Linked DNA regions of Lichenicola cladoniae. The protein of the gene in region 1 interacts with the protein of each later gene in a pairwise test. Links are inferred from orthologs where the notes say so. Each region holds a gene or a part of one and is shown in the gene's direction. Other genes may lie near its edges.

Region 1 (2,919 bases):
GCGAACCGGACATAGTGATCGGGTGCATCGGGCTGGTCGTAGAAGGCCGAGACCGGGATCGCGGTGACGCCTGCCGCCTCGGTCAGATGTTCGCAGAACGCCACGTCGTTGCCGGTGAAGCCCAGCCCGCGGAAGTCGGCGATCAGGAAATAGCTGCCGTGCGACGGCAGCACCGAGAAGCCGATCTCCTCCAGCCCCGCCGCCAGCAGGTCGCGCTTGCCCTGGAGCTCGCTGGCCAGCGCGCCGAAATAGGCATCGTCCTTGTCGAGTCCCAGGGCCACAGCGCGCTGCAGGTTCGGGGGCGTGGTGAAGGTGAGGTTCTGGTGCGCCTTGGCGACCACGGACGCGAGATGGGCTGCCGCCGTGACGTAGCCGACCTTCCAGCCGGTCAGGGAGAAGCTCTTGCCGGCGCTGCCGATCCGCAGGCAGCGCTCGCGCATGCCCGGCAGCGTCATCAACGGCGTATGGCGGGCACCGTCGAAGGTCAGGTGCTCGTACACCTCGTCGCACACCGCATAGGCATCGTGGCGCTGCAGCAGGCCGGCGATGAACGCCAGCTCCTCGGCATCGAACACCTTGCCGGCCGGGTTCATCGGGCTGTTGAGCAGGACCGCCTTGGTCCTGGGTCCGAACGCCGCTTCCAGCTCGGCCCGTGGCAGCACCCAGTCGGGCGGGGTGAGCCGGACCAGCCGGGGGATACCGCCCAGCAGCCGGACTGCAGGCACATAGGTGTCGTACAGCGGCTCGAACAGCACCACCTCGTCGCCGGGGTCGATCAGCGCGGCGAGGGTGGCGATCAGCGCCTCGGTGGCGCCGGACGTGACCACGATCTCGGTCACCGGATCGACGTCGAGGCCATAGAAGCGACTATTCGCGCGCGCCACCGCCTGCTTCAGCTCGGGCAGGCCGGTCATCGGCGGATACTGGTTGCGATTGTCGAGCAGCGCATCCGCGGCGGCCTGCACGATATCCGCCGGGCCCTCGGTATCCGGGAAGCCCTGGCCGAGATTGATCGCGCCATGTTTCACCGCAAGGGCAGACATGACGGTGAAGATCGTCGTGCGCGCCTCGGAAAGCTGGCTGTTCAGGGGTTTCATGCAAATGGGCCTCGGCATCGGGTCGGCACCGATCATGGCGCAAAGCGGCGGCGACCGCGATTGCCGCGACCCGCGCCCCGTGCGAACGTGCCATGACCAGGGCGGGCGCCGATAGCGGGCGCCGGAAACGCGCCGTGACGAAGAAGGGCGGTCATGAAAAAGATCGAGGCCATCATCAAGCCGTTCAAGCTTGATGAGGTGAAGGAGGCGCTGCACGAGATCGGGTTGCAGGGGATCACCGTCACCGAGGCGAAGGGGTTTGGCCGCCAGAAGGGCCATACCGAGCTGTATCGCGGCGCCGAATACGTGGTCGATTTCCTGCCCAAGGTAAAAATCGAGGTGGTCTGCGACGACCGGATCGCCGAACGCGCCGTCGAGGCGATCGTCGAGGCGGCCCGCACCGGCCGCATCGGCGACGGCAAGATCTTCGTCTCCAGCCTTGAGGAGGTGGTGCGCATCCGCACCGGCGAACGCGGCGAGGATGCGATCTAACTGATTTCCCGGTTCAGGCGGATCCCCTCGCCTCGTTCCGCTGAACGACTTCATCCAGGCCCACCCGGACCACGCGATCCAGTCACGGTCCGGCACCAACCAGTTTCTCGAAGCGAGCCGGCCGCACCATGCGGCTGTCCCAAACAGCAGAGTGTCAACGGATGGCCAAGAAATCTTCTCATTCCGGTGCGGAGCCCACGCCCCTCTCCAGCAACGTCGCCAAGGTGATGGAGCTGTTGCAGGAGCATTCGGTCGAGTATGTCGACCTGCGGTTCACCGACCCCAAGGGCAAGTGGCACCACACCACCCAGCATGTCTCGACCATCGAGGAAGACGTGTTCCGTGACGGCTTCATGTTCGACGGATCGTCGATCGCCGGCTGGAAGGCGATCAACGAGAGCGACATGATCCTGATGCCGGATCCCGACAGCGCGGTGATGGACCCGTTCTCGGCCAAGCCGCAGATGATCCTGTTCTGCGACATCATCGAGCCCTCGACCGGCCAGCTCTACAACCGCGACCCGCGCGGCACCTGCAAGCTCGCCGAGCAGTACCTGAAATCGACCGGCATCGGCGACACCGCGTTCTTTGGCCCCGAGGCCGAGTTCTTCATCTTCGACAGCGTGAAGTTCGGCGTCGGCCCGAACTACTCCTCCTACCAGCTCGACAGCATCGAAGGCCCCGGCGCCTCGCTGAAGGACTACCCGGAAGGCAACATGGGCCATCGCCCGACCGTCAAGGGCGGCTACTTCCCGGTGGCCCCGGTCGACAGCGAGAACGATTTGCGCGCCGAGATGCTTTCGACGATGGGCGAGATGGGCCTGCCGATCGAGAAGCACCATCACGAGGTGGCGCAGTCGCAGCACGAGCTCGGCACCAAGTTCACCACGCTGCTCAAGGCAGCCGACTACATGCAGATCTACAAATACTGCGTGCACAACGTCGCGCACTCGTACGGCAAGACGGCGACCTTCATGCCGAAGCCGGTGTTCGGCGACAACGGCTCCGGCATGCACGTGCACCAGTCGATCTGGAAGGACGGCAAGCCGGTCATGGCCGGCAACGGCTATGCCGACCTGTCCGACACGGCGCTCTATTATATCGGCGGCATCATCAAGCACGCCAAGGCGCTGAACGCCTTCACCAACCCGTCGACCAACTCCTACAAGCGCCTGATCCCGGGCTTCGAGGCGCCGGTGCTGCTCGCCTATTCGGCGCGCAACCGCTCCGCCTCCTGCCGCATCCCGTATGCGACCAGCCCGAAGGCGAAGCGCATCGAGGTCCGGTTCCCGGATGCGACCGCCAACCCGTATCTCGCCTTCTCGGCGAT
Region 2 (7,472 bases), 440 kb from region 1 along the record:
CAGCGCGCATAGCGACGATGACCCCAGCAGCATCCGCTGCGGAGAAATAAATCGACCGTATATCAAGTAGGCTCTCCAGAGGAAAAAGCAGGCGTCCGGCTTATTGCGAGGCAGACTAAAATATTGTGGAAATGCCGAGGAAGGTTAGACTTGCGTTGTACTTATTTTTCTCGCCTCTCGTCGCGAAGTGCAGTTACTGCAGTAGAAAAATCCCGGCAATCCGCAAAACCTGCTTGCACAGTATTGTCACGGCTCCTTCATAAAAACGTTGCCTTACCATCATCGAACCAAGGGTGTACGGGCAGGTGGCCTTGCGGGTGCTCGCTGGCTCGGCCAACCTGCCGAGCCGCTCCCGATGCGGTCCTGAAGGAGAGAATACATGACCAAAGCCAACGACCGCGTCGCCGATCATCCGATCGATGCGCAGTTCCTGGAGCGTTGGTCGCCACGGAGCTTCACCGGAGAGGCGATTCCCGAGACCGAGCTGATGACGCTGTTCGAGGCGGCGCGCTGGGCTCCGTCATCCTACAACTCGCAGCCGTGGCGATTCGTCTACGCACGTCGGGATACGCCGAGCTGGGACGGGTTCTTCGGATTGCTGAACCCGTTCAACCAGTCCTGGGCCAAGGATGCCGCGGCGATCATCGTGGCACTGTCGAAATCCACGATGCTGCCGCCCGGCAAGGATCGTGAGATCCCATCGCACAGCCATTCTTACGATGCGGGTGCCGGCTGGGCCTACCTTGCCCTGCAGGCGTCGCTGTCGGGCTGGGCCGCGCATGCCATGGTCGGCTTCGACATGGACACGGCGTTCGCGCAGTTGCAGGTGCCGCAGGGCTACCGGATCGAGGCATCGATAGCGATCGGCCGCCGTGGCGACAAGGGGCTGCTGCCGGAAGCGATGCAGTCCCGCGAAGAGCCGAACGGCCGCAACCCGATCGGGCAGTTCGTCATGGAAGGCCGCTTCCGCAACGACGCCTGATCCGGGGTCCCGAGGGCTTCGTCTCTGGCGAAGCCCCGGGCCTCGTTTCTAAGGAACCAGTACGGTTGCCGACGCCTGCGCCGCGATGCCTTCGCCGCGCCCGGTGAAGCCCAGCCGCTCGGTGGTGGTCGCCTTGACCGAGATCCGCCCGATCTCGACCTTGAGCAGGTCGGCCAGGCGTTGGCGCATCACCTCCGAGTACGGCCCGATCTTGGGCCGCTCGCAGATCAGGGTGACGTCCGCGTTCACCAGGACCCCGCCGCGGGCGGCGATGCGTTCGCCGGCATGGACCAGGAAGCGGGCGCTGTCGGCGTCCTTCCAGGTGTTCTCGCTGGGTGGGAAGTGGCGGCCGATATCGCCCTCCGCGAGGGCTCCGTAGATCGCGTCGCAGAGCGCATGGATGCCGACATCCGCGTCGGAATGGCCGGCCAGCCCGCGCTCGAACGGCACCGTGATGCCGCAGAGGATCAGTGGGCGTCCTGCCTCGAAGGCATGGACGTCGAAGCCGCTGCCAGTGCGCGGCAGCAGGGCGGGTCCGATCAACCGCTCCAGTCGCATCAGATCCTCCTCGTAGGTGAGCTTGATATTGTCCTCGCTGCCGGCGACCAGCGCGACCAAGTGGCCGGCCTGCTCGAGCAGGGCCGAATCGTCGGTAGCCCCCAGGGCACTGCTTCTGGCGGCCGCCCGGTGCAGGTCGAGGAGCAGGTCGAAGCGGAACCCCTGCGGGGTCTGGGCGCGAAACAGCTCGTCCCGGCGCACGGTCTCGACGACCGCACCGTCACGGGCGCGCTTCAGCGTATCTGCGACCGCGACGCCCGGTATGGCCCCGACATGGGTGGCAAGCGCCGCGATCACCCGCTCGATCAACGAAGCCGGGACGTAGGGGCGGGCGCCGTCATGGACCAGCACCAGCTCCGGCCGCAGATGCACCGGCAGCGCGGCGAGGGCCTCGAGCCCGATCAGCACGCTTTCCTGTCGGGTGCTGCCGCCCGGGATCGCTTCGGCAACCGACAGGCCGTGCAGCGCATCGGCGAGCAGCCCCGCGTCGCCGACCGGCTGGAGGTAGGACACATGCGGAAGCAGGGCTTCGGCGGCGTGACGAATGACGGGCCGGCGGCCGAGCGCAACGAATTGCTTCGGCGTGCCGGTGCCGTATCGGCGTCCGTTTCCGGCGGCAAGGAGGAGGGCGGCTATACGCATGGCGGAGGAATGCGGTGGGGGGCCGCTTTGGTCAATATGGCGTCCGCATCCACGGGGCCGTCCGTGGTCCGGAAGGTGTCCGCAGCGTGTGTCGCGCCGTGAGAGGAACGATTGCACCGATACGTCCCTGAGCGTATTTTGCCCAAATCATGGGCACTCCAAATGAATCCGGGTCGGATGACTGCATCGCACGCACCGTTTCTGCATCGGCTGTGGCCAGTGGCGGCGTGTGGCCGGTGAGCGAACGCGGGGACAGTCTGCTGAAGCCGATAGACCTGGGCGGCGTCGTCATCGAGACGCCGGTGATTCTGGCGCCGATGTCCGGCGTGACCGATTTGCCGTTCCGCCGGCTGGCACGATCGCTTGGTGCCGGGCTGGTGGTGTCGGAGATGATCGCCTCCTGGGCGATGGTGCACGAGAACTCCGCCACGCTGCGCATGGCCGAGACGCTCGACGAGGGCCCGAATGCGGTGCAGCTCGCCGGCTGCGAGCCGGAGGCGATGGCTCAGGCGGCACGGATCGCGGTCGATCTGGGCGCCAACATCATCGACATCAATTTCGGGTGCCCGGCGAAGAAAGTCGCCGTCGGACAGCAGGCCGGCTCGGCGCTGATGCGTGACGAGATCCTGGCGGCACGGCTGCTTGAGGCGACTGTAAAGGCAGTGGATGTACCCGTGACGCTGAAGATGCGGATGGGATGGGACCATGCCAGCCTGAACGCGCCGCGGCTGGCGGTGATCGCGCAGGAGTGCGGCATCAGGATGGTCAGCGTGCATGGGCGCACGCGCCAGCAATTCTATACCGGTCACGCCGACTGGAACTTCGTGCGCCAGGTCAAGGAGAGCGTTCGCCTGCCGGTGATCGTGAATGGCGACATCCTGACGCTGGAGGATGCGCGCGAGGCGCTGCGCCAGTCCGGTGCCGATGGCGTGATGATCGGCCGCGGCTGCTATGGCCGACCCTGGTTTCCGGCCCAGGTCGCACAGGCGCTCACCACCGGCCGCGTGGTGCCCGATCCGGACCTGGCGGCCGAAAAGGCGATCGTGCTGCAGCACTACCAGGCGATGCTCAGCCATTTCGGCACCTATCCCGGGCTTCGGCTCGCCCGCAAACATGTGTCCTGGTATTCGGCGGCGCTGCCGCAGTCGGCCCAGTTCCGCGCCGCCTTCAACCGGATCGAGGATACCGTCGAGGCGGTCGCGGCGATCGAGGCCTTCTACGATCGCCAGATCGCCGCCGGCGCCGGACGCGACCGGCGCGAGCCGAGCTTGCAGGATCTGGCCGCATGAGGACCACCACCTTCAAGGCGTCGAGCACCGTGGCCGTCGCGCACCGTGCAGCGTCAAGGCCGGCGACGGCCACGCTGGCACCGGACGCGGCGGCGATACTGGATTGCCTGCCGGTGCCGGTGCTGATGCTCGATGGCTCGGACAGCATCCGGTATGCCAACAGCGCCGCGGAACCGTTTTTCGGCATGTCCAAATCGCAGCTGCGATTGCTCGGCATGGCGGACCTGCTGCCCGGCGACCACCCGCTGTTCCAGCTGATCGAGCAGGTCAGGTCGACCGGTGCCACCATCGTCGAACACGAGTTGACCCTCGAAGGTCCGCGTCTCAGCCGGGCGGGGATTACCGTGCAAGGCGCGCCGGCCAGCGACTCTCCTGAATTCGTGCTGCTGACGCTCCATGACTCGTCCGCCGCGCGAGCGCTCGACCGGCAGATGACCTTCCGCAACGCCGCCCGCAGCGTGTCCGGCATGGCGGCGATTCTGGCGCACGAGGTCAAGAACCCGCTCTCCGGAATACGCGGCGCGGCCCAGTTGCTGGAAAGCACGGTGGTCGAGAACGACCGCGAGCTGGCGGTGCTGATCCGCGAGGAGGCCGATCGCATTCGCGCGCTGGTCGAGCGGATGGAAATGTTCAGCGAGAAGCCGATCGAGCGGCGTCCGGTCAACATCCATCGCGTGCTGGAGCATGTGCGGCTGCTGGCCCAGCGCGGGTTCGCCGCGCATATCCGCTTTATCGAGAATTACGATCCGTCGCTGCCGCCGGTCTGGGGCAATCGCGACCAGCTGGTCCAGGTGCTGCTCAACCTGGTGAAGAACGCGGCCGAGGCGATTACGGCGGATACCGGCAGCGGCGAGATCACGCTGTGCACCGCCTATCGCCATAGTGTCCGGCTGGCAGTTCCGGGTTCCGACCAGCGCATGCATCTACCCCTGATGGTGACGGTGCGCGACAGCGGGCCCGGTATTTCAGAATCGATCCGGCCGCATCTGTTCGAGCCGTTCCTGACCACCAAGGTCACCGGAACCGGCCTCGGGCTGGCGCTGGCGGCCAAGATCATCGGCGATCATGGTGGCCTGATCGAGATCGAGAGCCGCCCCGGCCGCACCGACGTCCTGCTGCACCTGCCGGTCCTGGTCGAGGACGAAGGCGAGCAGTAAAGCGGCGGCAACGTCCCATTTTCGTCGCGCGAGCGACCTTTTAAGAAGTGTCCGGTAACCCAATGACCTTGCCAACCGTTCTCGTGGCCGACGACGACCGCTCGATCAGGACCGTCCTGACGCAGGCACTCGGGCGGTCGGGATACCAGGTGCGTACGACCGGCAATGCCGCGACCCTCTGGCGCTGGGTCGAGGATGGGGAGGGCGATCTGGTCATCACCGACGTGGTGATGCCGGACGAGAACGGCCTGGACCTGATCCCGCGGATCAAGCGGATCCGGCCAGAGCTGCGGATCGTGGTGATGAGCGCGCAATCGACACTGATGACCGCGGTGAAGGCGGCCCAGCGCGGCGCATTCGAGTATCTGCCCAAGCCGTTCGACCTGAAGGAGCTGCTGTCGGTCGTCGGACGCGCGCTCGCGGCCCCACAGCCGCCATCGGTGGATACCAGCCTCCCGCCCGACTCCGACGAGCGCATGCCGCTGATCGGCCGGTCGGGCGCGATGCAGGACATCTACCGGATCATCGCACGCCTCACGACCGCCGACCTGACCGTGATGATCAGCGGCGAGAGCGGCACCGGCAAGGAGCTGGTGGCGCGCGCCCTGCACGATTACGGCCGCCGTCGCGGCGGTCCGTTCGTCGCCATCAACATGGCGGCGATCCCGCGCGAGTTGATCGAGAGCGAGTTGTTCGGGCATGAGCGCGGCGCCTTCACCGGCGCTACCAATCGCAACCAGGGCCGCTTCGAGCAGGCTGCGGGCGGCACCCTGTTCCTCGACGAGATCGGCGACATGCCGCCAGAGGCACAGACGCGCCTGCTGCGGGTGCTGCAGGAAGGCGAGTTCACCACTGTTGGCGGGCGGCAACCGATCAAGGCGAACGTACGCATCATCGCCGCGACCCATCGCGACCTCCGCCAGCTTATCCGGACAGGCGCATTCCGCGAGGATCTGTTCTACCGGCTGAACGTGGTGCCGATCCGGCTGCCGCCGCTGCGTGAGCGCGCCGAGGACATCGCCACCCTGGCCCGGCACTTCCTGGACAAGGTGCAGCAGAGCGGCCTGCCGGCGAAGAGCCTTTCCGACGAGGCGATCGAGCGGCTGCAGTCGCATCGCTGGCCCGGCAATGTCCGCGAGCTCGAGAACCTGATGCGCCGGCTGGCGGCCCTGTATCCGCAGGAAGTGATCAGCGGCGATGTCATCAGCATCGAGCTCGAGGAGAACTCGATGCACAACGACCCGGCGGTGACCTCCAACGAGCAGGAGAAACTGGCCTCGGCGGTCGAGCGGCACATCCGCCAGTACCTGGCGGCGAGCCATGACGGCATGCCGATGCGCGACATCTACGACCGGGTGATCGCCGAGGTGGAGCGGCCGTTGATCCAGATGACCCTGGCCTCGACCAAGGGCAACCAGATCAAGGCGGCCGCGATGCTCGGGCTCAATCGCAACACGCTGCGCAAGAAGATCAGGGATCTGGAGATCCCGGTCGTGCGCGGCATTGGCTGAGGAACGACCGGGCGCCGTGACGACATTGTTTTCGCGCAGCTGGCACGCCGGGCCACGCCTGGTCGATATCCTGCTCGGAAAGGTGGCGACACTGACCATCGCGGCGACGGCCCTGGCCCTGGGCGTCGCCACCTTCGCGGTCCTGTCGCGGGGCATGTCCCTGACCCACCGGCCGCATGTCGAGGTCGGGCTGTTCATCTGCAACCTGGTGGCGCTGCTGCTGCTGGCGGCCGCACTCGTGGTGCGGCTGGCACGGGTGGCGTCCGACCGGCGGAGCGGGCTCGCCGGCGCCAAGCTGCATGTGCGGCTGGTGATGCTGTTCAGCGTCGTGGCGGTCGCGCCAACCATCGTGGTCGGCGTGTTCGCCGGCGTGTTCTTCCATCTGGGGATCCAGATCTGGTTCAGCGACCGGGTCCGCACGGCGCTCGACGAGGCGGTGGCCGCCAGCCAGGGCTACCTGCAGGAGCACAACAACAACATCCGGGCCGATGCGATCGCGATGGCGAACGATCTCGGGCAGGCCGGGGAACTGCAATATATCGACCCGCGGACGCTGGGGCAGGTCCTGGTCGACGAGAAGAACTCGCGCAGTCTCAACGAGGCCGCCATCTACGACCCGCACACCAACCAGGTGGTGGTATCGGCCGGACTGCTGGGCGGCCTCGGCGTCGCGGTGCCGCCGGCCGCGGCGACCATGCTGGCCCGGTCAGGCGACGTGGCGATCCTCGATAGTCCGGACGGCCAGACCGTGAGTGCGGTGATCGGGATCGGCGAGGCGCCCAACCCGGCGCTGATGCTGGTGATTTCCCGGCCGGTCGACTCCGTCATTCTCGAGCACATGCACCACACCCAGAGCGTGGTGGCCGACTACAACCGGCTCGACAAGAACCGGTCCGTGCTGCAGATCACCTTCATCATGATCTTCGCGCTGGTGGCACTGCTGGTGCTGGCGGCGGCGGTGCTGTTCGGCCTGGTGCTTGCCAACCAGATCGCCCGGCCGGTCGGACTGCTGATCCTGGCGGCCGAACGGGTGCGCGGCGGTGACCTCGCGGTCAGGGTCCCGGAAGCCGATCGCGACGACGAGGTTGCCGGGCTGTCGCGTGCCTTCAACCGGATGACCGACCAGCTCTCGTCGCAGCGGCGCGAACTCATGTCCGCGTACAGCCAGATCAACGAGCGGCGGCGCTTCACCGAGGCGGTGCTGTCCGGGGTGTCGGCCGGGGTGATCGGCCTGGATGCCGACCAGCGTGTCGAGCTGCCCAACCTGACAGCGAGTGCCTTGCTGGAGACCGAACTCATGGACGCGGTCGGGCACCGGCTTGCGGATATCGTC

Evidence for each region.
Region 2: the proteins of HN018_RS08565 (region 1) and HN018_RS10620 interact in binary tests that used the Escherichia coli proteins (3 or more experiments, as listed by UniProt). The link is inferred for Lichenicola cladoniae from one-to-one orthologs.

Annotation. Positions count from the first base shown.
Region 1 is NZ_CP053708.1:1,849,926-1,852,844, reverse strand. It holds HN018_RS08565 (P-II family nitrogen regulator), read left to right. Parts: upstream 1-1,250; coding sequence 1,251-1,589; downstream 1,590-2,919. Other genes in the region: glnA (type I glutamate--ammonia ligase), read left to right, coding at 1,751-2,919; HN018_RS08570 (aminotransferase), read right to left, coding at 1-1,097. UniProt on the Escherichia coli protein: P-II indirectly controls the transcription of the glutamine synthetase gene (glnA). P-II prevents NR-II-catalyzed conversion of NR-I to NR-I-phosphate, the transcriptional activator of GlnA. When P-II is uridylylated to P-II-UMP, these events are reversed.
Region 2 is NZ_CP053708.1:2,283,247-2,290,718, forward strand. Bases 2,549-5,547 are described here. They hold HN018_RS10620 (two-component system sensor histidine kinase NtrB), read left to right. Parts: upstream 2,549-3,467; coding sequence 3,468-4,628; downstream 4,629-5,547. Other genes in these bases: dusB (tRNA dihydrouridine synthase DusB), read left to right, coding at 2,549-3,471; ntrC (nitrogen regulation protein NR(I)), read left to right, coding at 4,691-5,547. Outside these bases: HN018_RS10605 (nitroreductase family protein), read left to right, coding at 380-982; HN018_RS10610 (bifunctional 2-C-methyl-D-erythritol 4-phosphate cytidylyltransferase/2-C-methyl-D-erythritol 2,4-cyclodiphosphate synthase), read right to left, coding at 1,031-2,182; more of dusB, read left to right, coding at 2,419-2,548; more of ntrC, read left to right, coding at 5,548-6,139; HN018_RS10630 (sensor histidine kinase NtrY-like), read left to right, coding at 6,165-7,472.